3 linked regions of the Desulforapulum autotrophicum HRM2 genome follow. The protein of the gene in region 1 interacts with the protein of each later gene in a pairwise test. Links are inferred from orthologs where the notes say so. Each region holds a gene or a part of one and is shown on either strand. Other genes may lie near its edges.

Evidence for each region.
Region 2: the proteins of ftsZ (region 1) and rlmN interact in binary tests that used the Escherichia coli proteins (3 or more experiments, as listed by UniProt). The link is inferred for Desulforapulum autotrophicum HRM2 from one-to-one orthologs.
Region 3: the proteins of ftsZ (region 1) and HRM2_RS17415 interact in binary tests that used the Escherichia coli proteins (3 or more experiments, as listed by UniProt). The link is inferred for Desulforapulum autotrophicum HRM2 from one-to-one orthologs.

Annotation. Positions count from the first base shown.
Region 1 is NC_012108.1:1,443,673-1,449,878, reverse strand. What follows is about bases 1,077-4,060. They hold ftsZ (cell division protein FtsZ), read right to left. Parts: upstream 3,186-4,060; coding sequence 1,968-3,185; downstream 1,077-1,967. Other genes in these bases: ftsA (cell division protein FtsA), read right to left, coding at 3,205-4,060; HRM2_RS06335 (radical SAM protein), read right to left, coding at 1,077-1,964. Outside these bases: HRM2_RS06340 (RNA methyltransferase), read right to left, coding at 1-261; more of HRM2_RS06335, read right to left, coding at 258-1,076; more of ftsA, read right to left, coding at 4,061-4,428; HRM2_RS24990 (cell division protein FtsQ/DivIB), read right to left, coding at 4,441-5,331; murB (UDP-N-acetylmuramate dehydrogenase), read right to left, coding at 5,318-6,206. UniProt on the Escherichia coli protein: Essential cell division protein that forms a contractile ring structure (Z ring) at the future cell division site. The regulation of the ring assembly controls the timing and the location of cell division.
Region 2 is NC_012108.1:3,519,273-3,525,428, reverse strand. What follows is about bases 2,158-5,091. They hold rlmN (23S rRNA (adenine(2503)-C(2))-methyltransferase RlmN), read right to left. Parts: upstream 4,177-5,091; coding sequence 3,139-4,176; downstream 2,158-3,138. Other genes in these bases: ffh (signal recognition particle protein), read left to right, coding at 4,345-5,091; HRM2_RS15325 (DUF814 domain-containing protein), read left to right, coding at 2,158-2,965. In the rest of the region: HRM2_RS15335 (response regulator), read left to right, coding at 1-1,279; HRM2_RS15330 (hypothetical protein), read left to right, coding at 1,325-1,963; more of HRM2_RS15325, read left to right, coding at 1,964-2,157; more of ffh, read left to right, coding at 5,092-5,670; rpsP (30S ribosomal protein S16), read left to right, coding at 5,685-5,939; HRM2_RS15305 (KH domain-containing protein), read left to right, coding at 5,991-6,156.
Region 3 is NC_012108.1:3,985,107-3,991,111, forward strand. Bases 3,134-5,916 are described here. They hold HRM2_RS17415 (rod shape-determining protein), read right to left. Parts: upstream 5,157-5,916; coding sequence 4,110-5,156; downstream 3,134-4,109. Other genes in these bases: HRM2_RS17405 (hypothetical protein), read right to left, coding at 3,134-3,251; mreC (rod shape-determining protein MreC), read right to left, coding at 3,248-4,105; HRM2_RS17420 (serine hydrolase domain-containing protein), read right to left, coding at 5,265-5,916. Also shown: rod shape-determining protein RodA, read right to left, coding at 1-856; mrdA (penicillin-binding protein 2), read right to left, coding at 849-2,702; more of HRM2_RS17405, read right to left, coding at 2,724-3,133; more of HRM2_RS17420, read right to left, coding at 5,917-6,005. UniProt on the Escherichia coli protein: Forms membrane-associated dynamic filaments that are essential for cell shape determination. Acts by regulating cell wall synthesis and cell elongation, and thus cell shape.

The sequences.
Region 1 (6,206 bases):
GGCCGTGGTTCCCACCACATACTCAAACGGGGCAAGGGCCTGGCTAAGGGTGCTGCAGATCTCCATCCGGTCGAGAATGGATGCGGCTGAATGGGTTGCGGTTTTTTCAGCCCTAGTTCTATCAAAATCGTCTGGTGCCACCACCACAAGTTGATCAAGACCCATGTTCATCATGGCCCTTGCAGCCGAGCCTATGTTTTCAGACACCCGTGGCCGGTTAAGGACAACGGTAACACGGGCAGAATCGGGAAAAGGGTTCATGGGATCCGACAGATGCCGCAATCCCTGCAGTCGATCATGGGGCAGTCCGGGGAGACCTTTCCGGTCTTTGAACGCTGGTACTCTTTCCAGAGAAATTCTCGCTTTACACAGGTATCAACGATCTCCCAGGGAAAGGGCTCATCTTTTTCCCGCTCGGTGTGGACAACGGCCTCACAATAGGCATCGGCATTCCTCACGGCCTTTGACCACCCATTCTTTGCGGCATCCTCAAGAATTCCGGCCGTTTGCCGCCCTCCCCGGGAAAGAAGGGCGTTGATCCTTGCCATGCGAAAGGATTCCCATTTAAGCTGGATGTTGGGAACCCGTTTTAACCCCTCCTGGATGATCTTGAGCCGATGTTTAAGCAGCCCGATCTTTGCCATGGGTGCCCATTGAAACGGGGTTGCAGGTTTGGGAATAAAAGGATTGATGCTGAGCGTGATGGTTCCGATCTTCTTTTTTTTCCGGCTGGCCGATAAAAACACCTCCCTTATCTTCTGGGTGAGGCTGACAATGGCCGCCACATCCCCATCCTCTTCAAAGGGAAGCCCGATCATGTAGTAAAGCTTAAGATTAATAATTCCGGCCTTTACCAGACGGTCGGCGGCCGAGACAATCTCAGTTTCACTGATCTTTTTATTGATGATGGCCCGCATTCGTTCAGACCCTGCTTCAGGTGCAATGGTGGCGGTCTTGACACCGGACCGCTGGAGGGTTGCGATCAGTTCATCGGTCAGGGCATCGGCCCGGAGGGAGCTGAAGGAGATGGAGAGATCCTCTGCGATTCCCCTGGCACAGATGGAGTTGATGGCTGGATGGTCCGACACGGCAGCACTCACAAGCCCTACCCTGGAGGTGAGCGCCTTTGCAGCGTCAAGGGCCCGGGTCACCACATCCTCGGGATAGAATCTGGGAGGCCGGTAGATAAAACCTGCACTGCAGAACCTGCAGCCATGTGGACACCCCCTGCCTGTTTCAATCAAAAAGGTATTTTTAAAGGCAGTATCAGCGGTGATAACCCGGGTGGCGCAGGTCTCTTTGAGGGTAGTGACACGCCTGACCCGCACCCGATCCGGGGCCTGGTCATTGCGTTTTTCCATACCGATAAATTCACCGCCGCTGTTGTGGACCGGCGAATACCATGACGGGACATAGACCCCGCCAACGGTGGAGGCCAACCGCTCAAACAACGTCTGCCTCGACATCAGGGGGGTGTAAACATCAAAAAAGGGAGGGATCAACAGCTCTGCCTCCCCGAGGAGCAGAAGGTCCATGAACTCAGCCAGGGGCTCAGGATTCAAAAATGAAGCCACTCCCCCTGCGACCACAAGAGGGTGGCTTTCATTCCGGCCGGCCCCACGCATGGGGATGTTGGACCGTTCCAGCATGGAAATCAGGTTCAGGTAATCATTCTCAAACGAGATGGAGAAAAAAAGAATGTCAAACCAGGAGAGGTTTTTGCCGCTCTCCACACTCAGTACCTCAGCCTCCGGGTCATCGGGCATAAATACCCGCTCTGCCACCACGTGGTCAAGGTCGTTGATCAACCCGTAAACTGTCTGAAATCCAAGGCTGGACATGCCAGCCTGATAGGTGTTCGGATAAACCAGGGCGGTTCGGATCAGCCCCTTCTGGCCTTTGACTATACTTCCCCGCTCAAGGTGAACACCCTCTTTTCTGCCGTGTCTGACACTTTTTGCCATATATCAGTCTGCCTGGCGTCGTAAAAACGTGGGGATCTCCAGGTTTTCACCGTCCATGGGCATACCCCGATAGGCATTTCTACCGTCATGTCCCACCACCTTTTTTGTTCTGACCCGAACCGGTTCATCCACTTCGTTCCAGTTTTCAAGCTCTTCGGCTGTGGGCTCCCGGAGTTTTCCCCTGACAATGGTCTCTTCCTGGACAGCTGTTCTGACCTTTGGCCGGGCAGATTCAATGCTGTGGACGTTCTTTGCCTGCCGCTCGTGGTTGCCGATACCCGTTGCAATTACGGTCACGCGCATCTCATCCCCCAGGCTCTCGTCAATGGCCTGACCCCAGATGATCTCTGCATCATCACCGACTTCCTGGTGGATGCGGTCCGACGCCTGGGTCATTTCGTCAAGGGTGAGGTCGCTTGAGCAGGTGATGTTCATGAGAACACCCCTTGCGCCGGAGATCGAAATATCTTCAAGCAGCGGATGGGAGATGGCCCTTTCTGCAGCCTCAACAGCCCTGTTCTCTCCAGAGGCAATACCAATCCCCATGAGGGCCATGCCGGCCTTGGACATGGTGGTTCTGACATCTGCAAAGTCAAGGTTCACAAGACCAGGCAGCATGATAAGATCCGTGATGCCCTTAACCGAGTGGTGAAGCACCTCGTCGGCCTTAATGAACATTTCCACCATTTTTGCACCCTTGCCTGCGATTCCCCTGAGCCGGTCGTTGGGAATGGTGATGACCGTATCTGTAATGTCCCTTAACCGATTGATGCCATCTTCGGCCTGGGCAGCCCGTTTTTTACCCTCAAACGAAAAGGGCTTTGATACAACCGCCACGGTCAGGATACCAAGCTCCTGACAGATTTCGGCAATCACGGGTGCCGCGCCCGTACCCGTACCGCCGCCAAAGCCTGCAGTGATAAACACCATGTGGCTGCCTTCAAGGGCGGCCCGGATCTCATCAATGTTCTCCTGGGCTGCCTCCCGGCCTGTGGTGGGATTGGCACCTGCCCCAAGTCCTTCGGTCAGATTAACGCCTAACTGGATCTTGAGCTCTGCCCTTGAGATTTCAAGGGCCTGAGCATCTGTATTTGCAACAATGAACTTAACACCCTGAAGGTTTGCATCGATCATGTTATTGACCGCATTTCCACCGGCTCCACCCACACCGATAACCTTGATCAATGCATTCTTTTCACTCTCCACATAGGAAAAATTCATACTCCCCCCTCCTTTTATATTAGATAACATCCTTAAACCATTGTTTCATTCGTTTCAAAAGCCGTGCAAACAACCCGTTTTCAATATCACCAAGCGGAGTTCCACTATGTTTACTGCCATAGATCACAAGCCCCACCCCTGTTGAAAAACCCGGGTTTTTAACCACATCCTTGAGTCCTCCGATTTTCATGGGAACCCCCAACCGTACCGGCACTGAAAAAACCCCCTCGACCACATCTGTAATTCCGTGCAGGTATGCACTTCCCCCCGTGATCACAACTCCAGACGGGAATGAATTTTCAAGGCCGTTGCTGTAAATATCCTGCTTGAGTATGGAAAACATCTCCTCCACCCTGGGCTCCAGGATTTCGGCCAGAATATCCTTTGGAAGACTCTTTGTGCCGCGCCCCCCAATTCCGGCGACATCAATGGTCTCGCCCTTACGGATGCTTCCGGCAAGGCAGGTCCCGTGGTCAATTTTTATCTTTTCAGCCTCTGCCAGGGGGGTTCTCAATCCAATGGAAATATCGTTGGTCAGGTTATGCCCCCCCAGGGCAAGTTCAAAGGTGTGCTTGATATTGTTACCCTTGAAGATGGCAAGGTCCGTGGTGCCACCCCCCACATCGGCAAGGGCACACCCAAGTTCTTTTTCCTCACGGGACAGCACCGCCTCCCCCGAAGCCAGGGATTCAAGCACAATGTCACACACGTCAAGGCCAGCCTTGTTGCAGCATTTTACAATATTCCTTGCGGACGACACAGCGCCTGTGACAATGTGAATCTTTGTCTCAAGCCTCACCCCGGTCATGCCCACGGGATTTTGAATCGCCTCCTGGTCATCCACAATAAACTCCTGGGGAATGACATGGATGGTTTCCCGATCCGTTGGAATGGCAACGGCGCTTGCCGCCTCAATCACCCTTTCAACATCGTCCTGGGTTATCTCCTGGCCCTTGATGGCAATGATGCCGTGACTGTTCAGCCCCCGGATATGGCCGCCCGCAATTCCCACGTAAACCGATGAAATATTGCACCCGGCCATGACTTCGGCCTCTTCCACGGCCTTTTTAATCGACTCCACCGTGGACTCGATATTGACCACAGCGCCCTTTCTCAATCCCCTGGAAGGGGCGGTGCCCAGACCGATGATATTAATTTCACCCCCGGCGACCTCTCCGACAACGGCACAAATCTTTGTGGTTCCGATGTCGAGTCCCACGATAATCTTCCCCTCTTCCTGCAAATCAAACCCTCCTTAAGTCGTACCCGGCAGAATATCTTTATCTTCAAGCGTTATTGTGACGCTTCTGATATTAAAAAAGTCAATGAGACGCACTCTTTTTTCAACGGCAAAGCCGTCCATGTAATCGAGAATCTTTGAAGTCCCTGCAAATTTTTCCTTAAACCCGTCAAACCCGAGCTTCAGGGTAACAGGTATCTCCCCCACGGCCTTGTGTGCCTTGAAAAAATCAGTTGTAAAATCAATCCCCAGATCTTTGTCAGCTGTTATTTTTCGAACCAGGGAACGGGTATCAAGGGCCAACAGCTCCATTACCCCCTGGTGAAGTTTTCCCTTAAACCCAAACCTGGACGCCGGGGACAATGGGTCCAGGGATTCAAGCCTGAGACCTTTGATCTCCGGCAAACCGGCAGTCTGGGGTTCTGTTTCAGGCTCATAGGGCTTAAACGGCTGGCCCTGTAAATCCACCAGCACCTGGAAGTCTTCGGCCATGGCCGCCCTTGCAACGGCCGTTTGTTCAAAAACAGTAATGGCCAGGGTCGACGGAATCCGGCGCTGGATTGCCGCATCACGGATCCAGGGATGGGCAACAAGGCGGGCCCTGGCCGTTTTAAGATTAACGGCCAGAATATTATCCCCCATCTTGATCCCAGCCTGGGATAGCAGCGCTGAATCGCTGAGGGATGCAGCACCGGAAATATGAATGGTCTTGATGCCGAAATAGGGGCTCTGGGTAATAAAATCATGGACAAAGATCAGCCCAAGGCTCGACAGCGCCAGGACCAGCACCACCAGGATAAACTTCAAGACAAGATCAAGGCTGCCCATGAAATCGAACCCCAGGGCAGACACGTCGCCGTCAATCGGCCGTAGACTGTTTTTCCTCACCTTTTTATTCGCCTTCAATTTTCACCTCGGGTTTGAGATCAACATTGAATTTCATTTTCACCTCATCCTCCACCATCTGCTTGAGGGTGAGAATCTCCAGGGCTGTTGCCCCGCCGCAGTTAACAATAAAGTTACCGTGGATGGTCGAAACCATGGCATTGCCGAATTGTTTTCCCTTGAGGCCTGCCCGGTCAATTAGCTGACCTGCAGGCATCCCGTTGTCCGGGTTCTTGAAAAAACAGCCTGCACTGGCCATTGACCCGGGTTGGCTTGACCGTCGGTTTTCAAGCAGACAGAGCCAGCGGTCCCGTATCTTTTGTTTATCTCCCGGCTTGACTCGAAACCGTGCTCCCAGAACATACACGCAGGGCCCGAGGCCGTTAAACGATGTCCTTCGATGGAAAAAATCAAGCTCAGATCGATCAACCCCCATAACCCTGCCATCAGCGGCAACAAGTTCAAGGGAAACAAGGACGTCGGAGATGGTACCAAGGTTTGTTCCGGCATTCATCATGATTGCTCCACCCACCGTCCCGGGAATGCCTGCGCAAAAGGTAAACCCTTCAAACCCCCGGTCCATGACAAACCGTGCAAGGGCTGCCAGAATTACACCTGAAGATGCCGTTACAAACTGTTGGCCATCATCTGCCACAGTGATGGTAAGGGTTTTGTTCATCCGTTTGGTTGTGACCACAAGCCCCCGGATGCCGCCGTCTTTAACCAGAAGATTTGTACCGCACCCCATGAGGGTAACAGGTACGCCAAGGCACTTAGCACGGGCAATGCCCCGGACAAGTTCCTCTTTGGTCTCAGGTGCAAAAAACAGATCTGCGGGCCCGCCCACCTTGAATGAGGTATGGCAGGCCATGGGTTCGTCAACCAGGAGGCAGAAC
Region 2 (6,156 bases), 2.1 Mb from region 1 along the record:
TAATATTATCGTGGCGGTGAACGGTGATGACGGCATCGCAAAGGTTGAGGCAGAGAAACCTGATCTTGTGATCAGTGACTGGAACATGCCCCAGCGGGACGGGCTTGAATTTCTCAAGTGGCTCAGGAGTCGGGATGAATATAGGAATATTCCCTTTATCATGGCCACGGCCCAGGCTGACAAGGGCCAGCAGATTCTCATCATGGAAGCCGGGGGAAACGGCCATGTGCCAAAACCCTTTGATGTCGACCAGATAAAGGCAAGTATTGAAAAAGTGTTTTCAAGTGGTAATGGAGCTGTTGTTGAAAAAAAAGAGAGAAGGGTGGTTGACGGTAAAGTGGTTCTTAATGTGGCACATATCCAGATTACAGACCACCTTGCACTGGGTGCGCTTAAGTACAGGATTGACAGTGGAGAGATTACTCCCCGTCATTTCATACTTGACACGGACTGCAAGCCCGGATGGAATCCAATTCAGGAAGGGCTTGAGAACGGTGCATTAGACGCGGCCTTTGTGCTTGCACCCATTGCCATGGACTTATTTGCCTATGATTCTCCCATCCGGCTGGTGCTTCTGGCCCATAAGAACGGCAGCACCTTTGTGCGAAGCCGTCATTATGATCATCGGTTTGATTCTCTCCAGAGCTTTTATAAGTACAAGGTCGTTGATATCCCCCATAAGATGAGTGTTCATCATATGCTCGCCCATCAGTTTTTAAAAGAGCTGGGACTCAAGCCCGGGGTTCCCGGGAAAAAGGCCATCAACGTCAGATTCGAAGTTGTTCCACCCATAAAAATGCCCGGCATCATGAACGAGAATGACGATGTGGCAGGATTCATGGTTGCCGAGCCCATTGCCACCAAGGCTATTGCCAAAGGGATCGGTGAGCTGGAGTTTATCTCGTCTACCCGCTGGGAGAGTCATCCCTGCTGTGTTGTGGCAATGCAGCAGACGTTTATTGAAACCTATCCCCAGGCAACCCAGGAGTTTGTTTCCCTTGTTGTTGAGTCGGGTAAATACATTGAGGCGGATAAGTCAAGGGCAGCGGACATTGGTGTGAAATTCCTCGATCCTGACGGCCGACTGGGTTTGACTCCCGGTGTGCTCCAGCAGGTGTTCGCCCAGCCCCAGGCCATACGCATGGACGATCTTTACCCTGTCAAGGAAAATTTGGATAAAATCCAGAGGTATATGCATGACGTCATGGGCATCGGTAAGATAATTGATCTTGACCGTTTTGTGGACACTCGGTTTGCAGATACGGCCTGTCAGTTGTAGACAGGCTTCCATGGACCAGAAATTATTTTTTACATGAGGTGATATATGAAGATAACAGATCCGGAAATTATCAAAACAGGAGAGCGGGATCTCATTGAGGCCGTTAAAGGCGATCTTGACTGGCAGGCCATTGGAGAGATCATCAAGGAAAAAATCGATCGCTCGTCGGTTGACTCAACCGGTGGACAGATTATTGTCCATGATAATCAGGTGGCGTTTCGGGTGGATCTTGTGGTTAAGATGGATCTGAGCCTGATCTTTGACCGGGACGGCAATCTCATTTCGGACAATGCGGATTCAGGAAAAGACCAGGTGTCTGAAATTCTGGAGCCGGCACCGGCGGAAGAAGATATCTTAACCCTGGATGAGGTGTCAACCCTGGATGAGGTGTCAACCCTGGATGAGGTGTCAACCCTGGATGAGGTGTCAACCCTGGATGAGGTGTCAACCTTGGATGAGGTGCCGGCCCTGGATGATGTTCAGACCCCGGAGGCCCTGGCCGATATTGATTCATTGCCAGGCAACGAAGATGAAACGGAGATGGACCCAGGGATTGAGCTGCCGGAACTGGATCTGGATGATCTGGACCTTACCAGTGATGAGGTGAGCGAAACCCTGGATGACGATATTGATGAGATTCTCAAGGAGAGTCGGGACTTTTGGGAAAACAAAAAGACGGATTAGATGGAAGAAAAAAAAACATTAAAAAAAGTGAGGGCCCTGGGGCTCACCTCAGGAGGGCTTGACAGCATTCTAAGTGCCCTTGTCCTGAGGGAGCAGGGGATTGATGTCACCTGGGTCAGTTTTACCACCCCTTTCTTTTCGTCCCATGCAGCCCAAAAGGCGGCAGACAGATACAAGATTCCCCTGATGGTGGTGGACATTACAGAAATTTATATTGAGATGTTGAAAAATCCTCCGGCAGGTTACGGGAAGAATATGAATCCCTGCATGGACTGCCACGTTTTGATGTTTGCTGAAGCAGGCCGGATCATGGTGCAGGAGGGGTTTGATTTTCTTTTCAGCGGTGAGGTGGCAGGCCAGCGGCCGTTTTCCCAGAACAAGCGTTCGTTGCGGTATGTGGAAAAACATTCTGGATTTGACGGGTCGATTCTAAGACCGTTGAGTGCCGGGGTGCTTCCTGTAACAGAGGCTGAGCGTCAAAATCTTGTGGACCGCAACCGGCTGGGGTCAATTTCAGGCCGGTCGAGAAAAAAACAGATTGAGATGGCAAAACAGTTTAACGTGGTTGATTATCCCGCCCCGGCAGGGGGTTGCAGGCTGACGGACAGCGCCTTTTCCGCAAGGCTCAGGGATCTGTTTGACCTTGTACCTGATTTTGGAAAACGAGACCTTTACCTTTTGCACCACGGCCGGCATTTCAGGCTTGACCCTGGAACACGGATTGTTGTGGGGCGCTCAGAGGCGGACAATGGGATGATTGAAACCTTGTATGTCCCTGAAACAGATACCTTCATGCGCATGGTTGACCTGCCAGGCCCCCTTGTTCTGATTCCCCGGGCCGTATCCCCGGATATGGTAGAGTGGGCCGCTGCCATCTGTGCCAGCTACACCAAGGCTAAAGCCGGCCAGGAGGTCCAGGTGCTTGTTTGTTCCCCGGCAGGTGAGAGCGTCATTCAGGTCAAGGCCCTAGATCCGGAAGGCTTCCAGGACCTTCTTATTTAGTGTTTGAACGAAAACTTACCCATCTGCGGCGTTGCTGCAAAATCCTGCCAAATTATAAGATTGGCCTCACGTACATTAGTACGCTCCGGTTTCAGAATTTTTTGCGCCTTGCATATGGGCAACTTTTCACCCAAACACGGGTTCTCGGTCTGCCATAACGCAAGGTTCGACATTTAAAGATCCGCTTTGGCCCTGAGCTGGCCGCAGGCGGCTGAAATGTCGTCTCCCTTGCTTTTTCTCACCATGGCCGTGAGGTTATGGTCAAGAAGCATCTGCAAAAACGCAAGGATGCTCTCCTTTGACGGGCGTTTGAAATCGCTTTGGTCATGCTCGTTAAAGGGGATGAGGTTCACCTTGGCCCGGATGGGCAGCAAAAGTGTGATGAGTCGTTTTGCATCATCCATTGTGTCGTTGACGTTTTTGATAAGGATGTATTCAAAGGTAATTTTTTTCCTTGGCTTCATCTGGAAGTTGGTGCAGGCCTTTAGCAGTTCATGCATGGGATACCGTCGGTTTATGGGCATGAGCATGGACCGGGTCTCGTCCGTGGTTGCGTTGAGGGAGACGGCAAGGTTGACCTCTGTGTCATTGCCGAGCCTTAGGATTTCCGGCACAAGGCCGCAGGTGGACAGGGTGATCCTTCTGGACGACAGCTTGAGGCCGTAATCGCTGTCAGTCATGATGGACAGCGCCCTTACCACGGTGTCATAGTTTGCAAGGGGTTCTCCCATGCCCATGAAGACAATGTTTGACAGGGGGCGTTGCGCCTTTCTTTTGGCAAGGACTGTTTTTGCCGTTCTGATCTGCCCAATGATTTCACCCGTGGTGAGGTTGCGGGTAAATCCCCCCTTTGCCGTGAGGCAGAATTTGCAGCCCTGGGCGCACCCTGCCTGGGAGGAGATGCACAGGGTGAAGTGGTCCTTTTCAGGGATGAGAACCGCTTCGATGTAAGCATTGTCATGGAGGCGGAACAGAAGCTTTTCCGTTCCGTCCCGGGAGATCTCTGAACGATCAAAGACCATGGCTGACAGGGTGAAATTTTCCTTGAGCCGCTGCCTGAGATCCTTGCCGATGTCGGTCATCTCGTCAAAGGTTTGGGCCTGGCGGAGGTAGAGCCATTTGAAAACCTGGCCCCCACGAAAGGAGCGTTCGTTGTTGTTTTCAAACCATGCGGTGAGCTCCTGGCGTGTAAAATCAGTTATCTCTTTCAAAAAAATCTCCATGGGGTGAGAAATTAAATTTTCCCCCGGTTAGGTGTTGGACGAGGGGGTTCAAATCCCTGCCTGGGTGCGGTGTAGACAACGCTTTTTTCTTGACTTATCATGGAATAAGTACTAATTTCAAGATTTTAATCAATGACCAAGGTTTGAAGAGTTCCTATGTTTGACAACTTGAGTGATCGGCTGAATGCTACGTTTAAGAAACTGAAAGGGCGAGGAACCCTTTCTGAGAAGGCAATTGATGAGGGGCTTAAACAGGTCCGCATGGCACTTCTTGAAGCAGATGTAAATTACAGGGTTGCAAAAAAAGTTATTTCAGATATACATAGGCGAGCCCTTGGTCAGGAGGTGATGGAGAGCCTTACCCCCGGTCAGCAGGTGATTAAGATTGTCTATGACGAATTCTCCACCATGATGGGGTCTGCCCATGAGGGGTTGAACCTTGGCAATCGGGTTCCTGAAACGGTCATGCTTGTGGGGTTACAGGGTGCAGGAAAGACGACCACGGCGGGAAAACTTGCCCTTTATTTGAAAAAACAAGGTAAGCGGCCCTTTCTGGTTCCTGTGGATCTTCACCGGCCTGCGGCAATTGATCAGCTGAAAAAGTTGGGAAAACAGCTTGGGATTCCTGTGTTTGACTCAACCCAGGAGATGAAACTTGGGGATATCTGCCGGGCTGCAGAAAAAATGGCCGGCCAGGAGGGGTTTGACACCCTGCTTGTGGATACGGCAGGACGGCTCCATGTGGATGATGGGTTGATGGCAGAGCTTGTCGAGCTTAAAAAAATGCTCAACCCGGTTGAGACGCTTCTTGTGGCCGATGCAATGACCGGTCAGGATGCTGTCAACATTGCAGGTGCATTTGACAAGGCAGTGGATCTTACCGGGGTAATCCTCACCAAGATGGATGGTGATGCAAGGGGCGGGGCCGCCCTTTCCATCAAAGCCGTCACAGGTAAACCCCTTAAGTTCATCGGTGTGGGCGAAAAATCCACGGGACTTGAGCCCTTTCATCCTGAACGGATGGCATCCAGGATCCTTGGCATGGGGGACACACTTTCCCTCATTGAAAAGGCCCAGGAATCGGTTGATCTGAAAAAGGCTGAGGCCCTGGAGAAGAAGTTAAAGAAAAATCAGTTTACCCTTGAAGATTTTCGGGATCAGATGGCTTCGGTCCGAAGCATGGGGTCGATCAAGGATCTGATGGGGCTTATTCCCGGAGTCAACAAGAAAATGATTTCGGGTTTAAATATTGACGAACGTGAGTTTGTGCGGATAGAGGCAATAATCAACTCCATGACCCCTGAAGAGCGCCGGAGCCATGCGATCATCAAGGGAAGCAGGAAAAAGAGAATTGCAAAGGGAAGCGGGTCCACGGTTCAGGATGTGAACAAGCTTCTTAAAAGTTATACACAGACAATGAAAATGGTCAAAAAGTTCAATAAAGGCGGCATGCGTTCCCTAAAGGGTATGCTTCCGTTCTAAGGAGAAAAAAGGAAATGTCAGTTAAAATAAGATTGGCCCGGCGGGGCGCAAAAAAGAAGCCGTTTTACCGGATCGTAGCAGCAGATGTGGAGTCCCCCAGGGACGGAAAGTTCCTCGAAAGTGTCGGCACCTACGACCCCATGGTCGAACCTGCCGCCATTATCCTCAATGAGGAGAGAATCCGTTACTGGATGGGTGAAGGTGCAACCCCCACAACAACAGTTAAGAGTATCCTTAAAAAACAAGGTTTTAGTTCCAATCCTGCATGATGTTTTACCGTACCCCATATTCTCAACACACCATTATAAGGAGATGGAGTTATGAAAGAGCTGGTTAAATACATTGCACAGGCACTGGTTGACAATCCCGATGCGGTTGAGGTCTCAGAGGTAGAGGGTAGTCAGACTTCTGTTCTTGAACTGAAGGTGGCAAAAGAGGATTTGGGTAAGGTGATTGGCAAACAGGGCAGATCTGCCCGGGCCATGA
Region 3 (6,005 bases), 2.5 Mb from region 1 along the record:
AAAAATAGAGAAACAGCAGGAACAGACACCCTGCAAGGCCCCATTCTTCTGCAAGCACGGATAGAATAAAATCAGTGTGCTGCTCAGGCAGAAAAGCAAGAGCATTCTGGGTTCCATGGAGAAATCCCTTTCCAAAAATCATGCCTGAACCAATGGCTATTTTTGATTGAATAATATGGTAGCCGGCACCAAGGGGATCCCGATCCGGATTCAAAAAAGTAAGAATTCTGGCTTTCTGGTAGTCCTTTAACACAAACCACACCAGGGGGACAGCTGCGGCACCAAGGAGCGCACAGGTCAGAAACACCCTTTTTTGAACCCTTACGAACAGGGTAAGACAGGCAACCAGAAAAAGCAGCAGCAGGGCTGTTCCAAGATCGGGTTGTTTTACGATAAGAAGAAAAGGAAGTGATAAAACAAACAACGGTTTCACAAGGTCACGAAAGCCCAGCCCTTGCTCGGTAACAATACCCGAATATACGGACGAAATCATGATAATAAGAGAAACCTTCATGAGCTCGGACGGCTGCATGGTAAAAGGTCCAAGGGCCAACCACCTGCGTGATCCACCCACATTTTTTCCAAAGAAAAGGACCATGACAAGAAGGAGCACGCAGACGCAGTAAATGGCAACACTTGCCTTGTCCAGATATTTGTAATGCACCAGAAGTGAGGCAAACATGATGGCGAACCCGGCCCCCATCCAGACGACCTGCTTTTTAAAAAGCACATGGGTTTCGCCCACCCCTCCTGCGGTGACGGCACTGTAAAGCACAATAAGACCAACCGCTGAGACCAGAAGCGTAAGAATCAGCAGCCCCCAGTCAAAGCACTCCACCAACCGCCGGTCAAACATGATCCTCCTCCCCAGCCTGTTTTGTCGTCTCGATTATGCCTTTTTCTTCAAGATATGCCCTGACAATGGCCCCAGCCACAGGAGCCGCAGTTGATGATCCATGCTCACCATGTTCGATGAGGATGGAAAGGGCAATCATTGGATTTTCAGCAGGCGCGTAGCAGACAAACCAGGCATGGTCCCTTAAACGGTAATCCAGTTGCCCGTCATTATCCCTGTCTTTTTTCTTCAGGCTGAACACCTGGGCTGTACCGGTTTTTCCTGCAATTTCAACCCCTTTTATCCGAATCCCCCTGGCCGTTCCGCGATCGCCTTGAACCACATCAAGCAGGCCCTTTCTTACAATATCCAGGGTCTTTTTTCCAGCGGGAAGTCCGCCGGTTATCTCTGGTTTCTTTATCTCAATTATTTCGTTATCGGTTGTCTTGATCGCCTTTAGAATCCTGGGTCGATAAAGGGTTCCCCCATTGCCGATGGCTGCTGTAAACACGGCCATCTGCAGGGGAGTAACCAGATCAAACCCCTGGCCGATGGCTATGGACAGGGTCTCCCCCGGCTGCCACGCCACCCCGTACCGTCGTTTTTTCCAGACGGATGTGGGAATCAGACCGGGGCGTTCATGTTCAAGCTCAATCCCGGTGACTTTTCCAAGGCCGCAACCGTTGGCATACTGGGCCAGTGTATCCACCCCAAGGGCCTCACCAACTTTATAGAAATAGATATCGCAGGATTTTTCAATGGCGCCAAGCAGATCGAGCTCACCATGGCCCCACCGTTTCCAGCAGCGATAAATCCGGTTGCCGAATTTGTACTGACCCGAACAATAATGTCGGGTATTGAGATCAACCACACCCTCCTCAAGACCGGCTATGGCTGTGAGAATCTTATAGGTTGAGGCAGGCGGATACTCTCCCTGAATACACTTGTTGGACATGGGTCGGTCCGGGTCAGCCAGGAGTTTTTTCCATTTTTTACTCGATATCCCGCCAATGAAGTCATTCTGGTCAAACGAAGGGCTACTGGCCATGACAAGAATATCCCCATTGGAAGGATCCATTGCCACAACGGCTCCGGCCTTGTCCTGAAGCATGTTTTCTGCGATCTGCTGAAGTTTGTTGTCAATGGTAAGAAAGATATTTTTTCCTGGAACCGAATCAACGGTATTGATGACCCTCACCAGGCGTCCGCTGGCGTCCACCTCAACCTGGCGTCCACCCCTTTGCCCCCTCAGGTGATCTTCAAAAACCTTTTCAGCGCCAGAACGGCCAATACTGTCCCCTCCCCTGACACCTGGGTATTTTCCGGTTTCAAGTTCATCACAATTGATCTGGCCCAGGTAGCCCAGCAAATGGGCTGAACTCTTGTTGAAAATATAGTTTCTCCTGGGTTCAACAGAAACCAGGACTCCGGGAAGGTCAAAGCTGTGGGCCTCGACAACGGCTAACTGATCCCGGGTGATGCCCTTTTCAAGAAGAATCGGCGTATACTTTGACAGCCCTTTGCTTGCGTCAATCCTTGCCTTCATCTCTACAACGGGAATCTGGGTAAAATCGGAAAGTATCTCAAGGGTCTGGTCTACGGGAACGGCATCTTTGGGTACAATGGATAGGTCAAACGAGGGGCGATTGTCCACGAGTAAAACCCCGTTCCGGTCATAAATAAGCCCCCTTGACGCTTCAACGCTTTTCAAACGGATGCAGTTGTTTTTGGACAGCCTGCGAAAATCTTCACCCTGGATAACCTGGAGGTAAAAAAGTCTTGCCCCAAGAACGGCAAAGGCAATGAGCATAAAAAGCGCGCCACCCATGAGCCTTCGTTTCAACCAGTCCCTGTCACACCCCTTCATGATCAAATTAAACCTACCCCGTTACCCACGATCAAAGTGTTGCTGGGTTATTTTTTTTGCAGCCACCAGAATTATTCTTTCAAATTCGTCAACAACCAAAAGCAAAAGGGGAACAAACACCAGGCCCCATGCCACCTGCTTTGCCATAATTTCCAGGTCCGTAAAATAAACAACATCAACCCGACCTCCCATGACAAGAACAAAAACAAGGAACGCGTTTTCCACGACCACGGCAACGGCACTCATGCACACAAGGAACACGATATTCTCCATGTGAACAAGTGACTTAAGGCTTCGAACCAGAATAAAAATCCAGACATAGACTGAGACATAGAGGCCAAACGGCCCACCTGAAACGCTGTCCATGACACACCCCATCAGGAAGACTGCTGCTGCTGTTCCAATATGCGAAAACTTCAGGCTCAGGGAGAGCACAATGACAAGAATCAGGTCAAACGCCTGGCTGAATATTGAGAAACCGCGCAAAGTTGATGTCTGGACAATAAAAAAGGCAAGAAACAGACAAAGGTAAAAAACGACCCGTATCATCTGGAAACATCATCCATCGGTGGGGAGGCAGCGTCCTGGGACATGGGATCCTTGACAGAGACAAGGACCTCTTCAAGAGTATCAAAATCCACGCAGGTCTTGATGGTGATTTCCTGGAAAAGCTGGGAGGTATTTTCCTCGATATCGACCACCCAGCCGATCCTCAACCCTTTTGGGAAAACCCCGTCAAGACCGGAAGATACAATCATCTCTCCGGGCTGAATTTTGTTTTTCCTGAGCACATACCTGAAAGAGCACAGTTCGGAATCATTACCCTTGACAATTCCCCTGGCCCGCGATGTCTGGACTAGGGCATCCACGGCAGAATTTCTATCCGTCATAAGAAGGACCCGGGAATAGTGGCCGGCAACCGCCACGACCTGACCGACAACGCCCTCGGAGACAAGCACTGGCAAACCCTTGGTCAGGCCTGCCTTTGCGCCTTTATCTATCATCAGGGTTCTGAACCAGGGAGAGGGATCCCTTCCAATAACCTTTGCTGCAACAAGGGTCTCTTTTTCAAGATCCTGGAAACGAATAAATTTTCTGAAACGGATGTTCTCCTGCTCAAGCTCTATGCAGAGGTTAACCTTTTCCATGGCCTTTGCCAGTTCATTTTTAACCCTGGGGAGCTCTTTGGCCGCCCTGACCGTGGCAAAATAATCCTGCCAGACCCCCCCAATAAGAGTAATGCTTCGGGAAAAAACCATCTGGAACGGAGCAACAAAAGAGGTGGCTATCCGTTCAATGCCTGTTTCAGGCAACACTCCTTTGCTGCTCACAGTCAAGATTATAAAATTGACCGTGATAAAGAAAACAATTCCGATCAACAGGATCATTTTTCTTGAAAACATGAAATCAGGTAATCACAACCTCTCTGAGTATATCGATATTGTCAAGAACCTTACCGCACCCAAGGGCAACCGTTGAAAGTGGATCTTCAGCCACAATAATCGGAAGGCCGCTCTTTTCCCTGAGCAATTTATCGAGGTTTTTGAGAAGCGCACCACCGCCGGTGAGAACGATGCCGGAATCAACAATATCGGCAGCAAGTTCCGGGGGGGTCTGTTCAAGAGCAATTTTAACGCACTCAACAATGGCATCGATCTGTTCAGAAATTGCCAGACAGATCTCTTCACTGTCAATGGTAAGAATCTTGGGAATCCCGGAAACCAGATCACGGCCCTTAACCTCTATGGTTTCGAGATTTTCCGGGTCTGGATAGGCATTTCCAATTGTGGTTTTAATAATTTCGGCCGTTCTCTCGCCAATGAGAAGGTTGTATTTGCGTTTGATGTGCTGGCTGATGGAAGCATCCATTTTGTCGCCTGCAACCCGGATGGATCGACTGTAAACAATTCCGGATAGGGAGATAACGGCAACTTCCGTGGTACCACCGCCAATATCCACCACCATATTGCAGGTGGGTTCGGTAATGGGGAGACCTGCTCCGATTGCCGCGGCCATAGGCTCTTCAATGAGAAACACCTCCCTTGCTCCTGCAAGCTCGGCAGATTCCCTGACAGCTCTTTTTTCCACCTGGGTAATTCCCGAAGGAACCGCAATAACAATCCGTGGACGAACCAGGGTTCGTCTGTTGTTGTGAACCTTTCTGATAAAGTGCTTGAGCATTGCCTCGGTTACTTCAAAATCAGCAATAACCCCATCACGCATGGGACGGATGGCCTGGATATTCCCCGGGGTTCTTCCAAGCATCCGCTTTGCTTCAGCCCCAACGGCAAGCACCCTGTTTTTGGCCCGTTTATCGGTCCGAACGGCAACCACAGAGGGTTCGCTGAGCACAATCCCCTTTCCCTTCACATACACAAGGGTGTTGGCGGTTCCCAGATCAAGGGCAAGATCACTTGAAAAGATACCAAGGAGAGAATCTATTATAAGGTTCATACCACCTCTTTCATAAATTATTGCATAAAAATTTTGTCGACTAAAAGATATCAGCTAACAGAAATACCACTTTTTTACAAGGAGAAAAAGTATCAACTGAACAATGATTCATCCACGGTTGAAAATAGTTTTCATGATCAAATCATGGATATATGGTCTGAATTGACGAATTTTTTCATTACTCCTCACGGGATGAACCCTGTTGGTCAAAAGAATCACCATGGCCTGTTCCAGGGGATCCATCCAGAAAGAGGTCCCTGTAAAGCCAAGATGGCCAAGTGAAGCGGGAGAAAAAAAACGACCTGCGGAAGAATTACTGGCCGAGGGGGTGTCAAACCCTGCCACACGCTCAAACCCATCCTTCTTAACGGCAAACTGCCTGATCCATCTCCCTTCAAGAACCCCTGTCTTTTTTCCCATAACCCCCCCCATAATCTCTCCAAGAAGCGTCTGGATATCCAAGGCAGTCCCGAACAGTCCTGCGTGACCTTCAATCCCGCCTGCAACCCAGGCATTATCGTCATGAACCTCCCCCTTTAACACCCGACCCCGCCAGGGGCAATGTTCTGTTGCTGCGACACTGCAATTCAGGGGATAACCGGGCGGCATGAAACGTAACCCCTTGACACCCAGGGGCAGATAGATGTTGTCCCTCACATATCGATCGAGACGCTTTCCTGCGGTACGTTCAACAATCCAGGCAAGGAGGATGAAACCAAGATCACTGTATAGCTCCCCCTGCTTTGGCTGATAGACAAGGGGCTCGTTCAGAATCAGCCGTCTGAGGCGATCCTGCCTCTCTTTTTCGGGACTTCCTACAACCTGTACATAATAGGGCCGGTGTGCTGG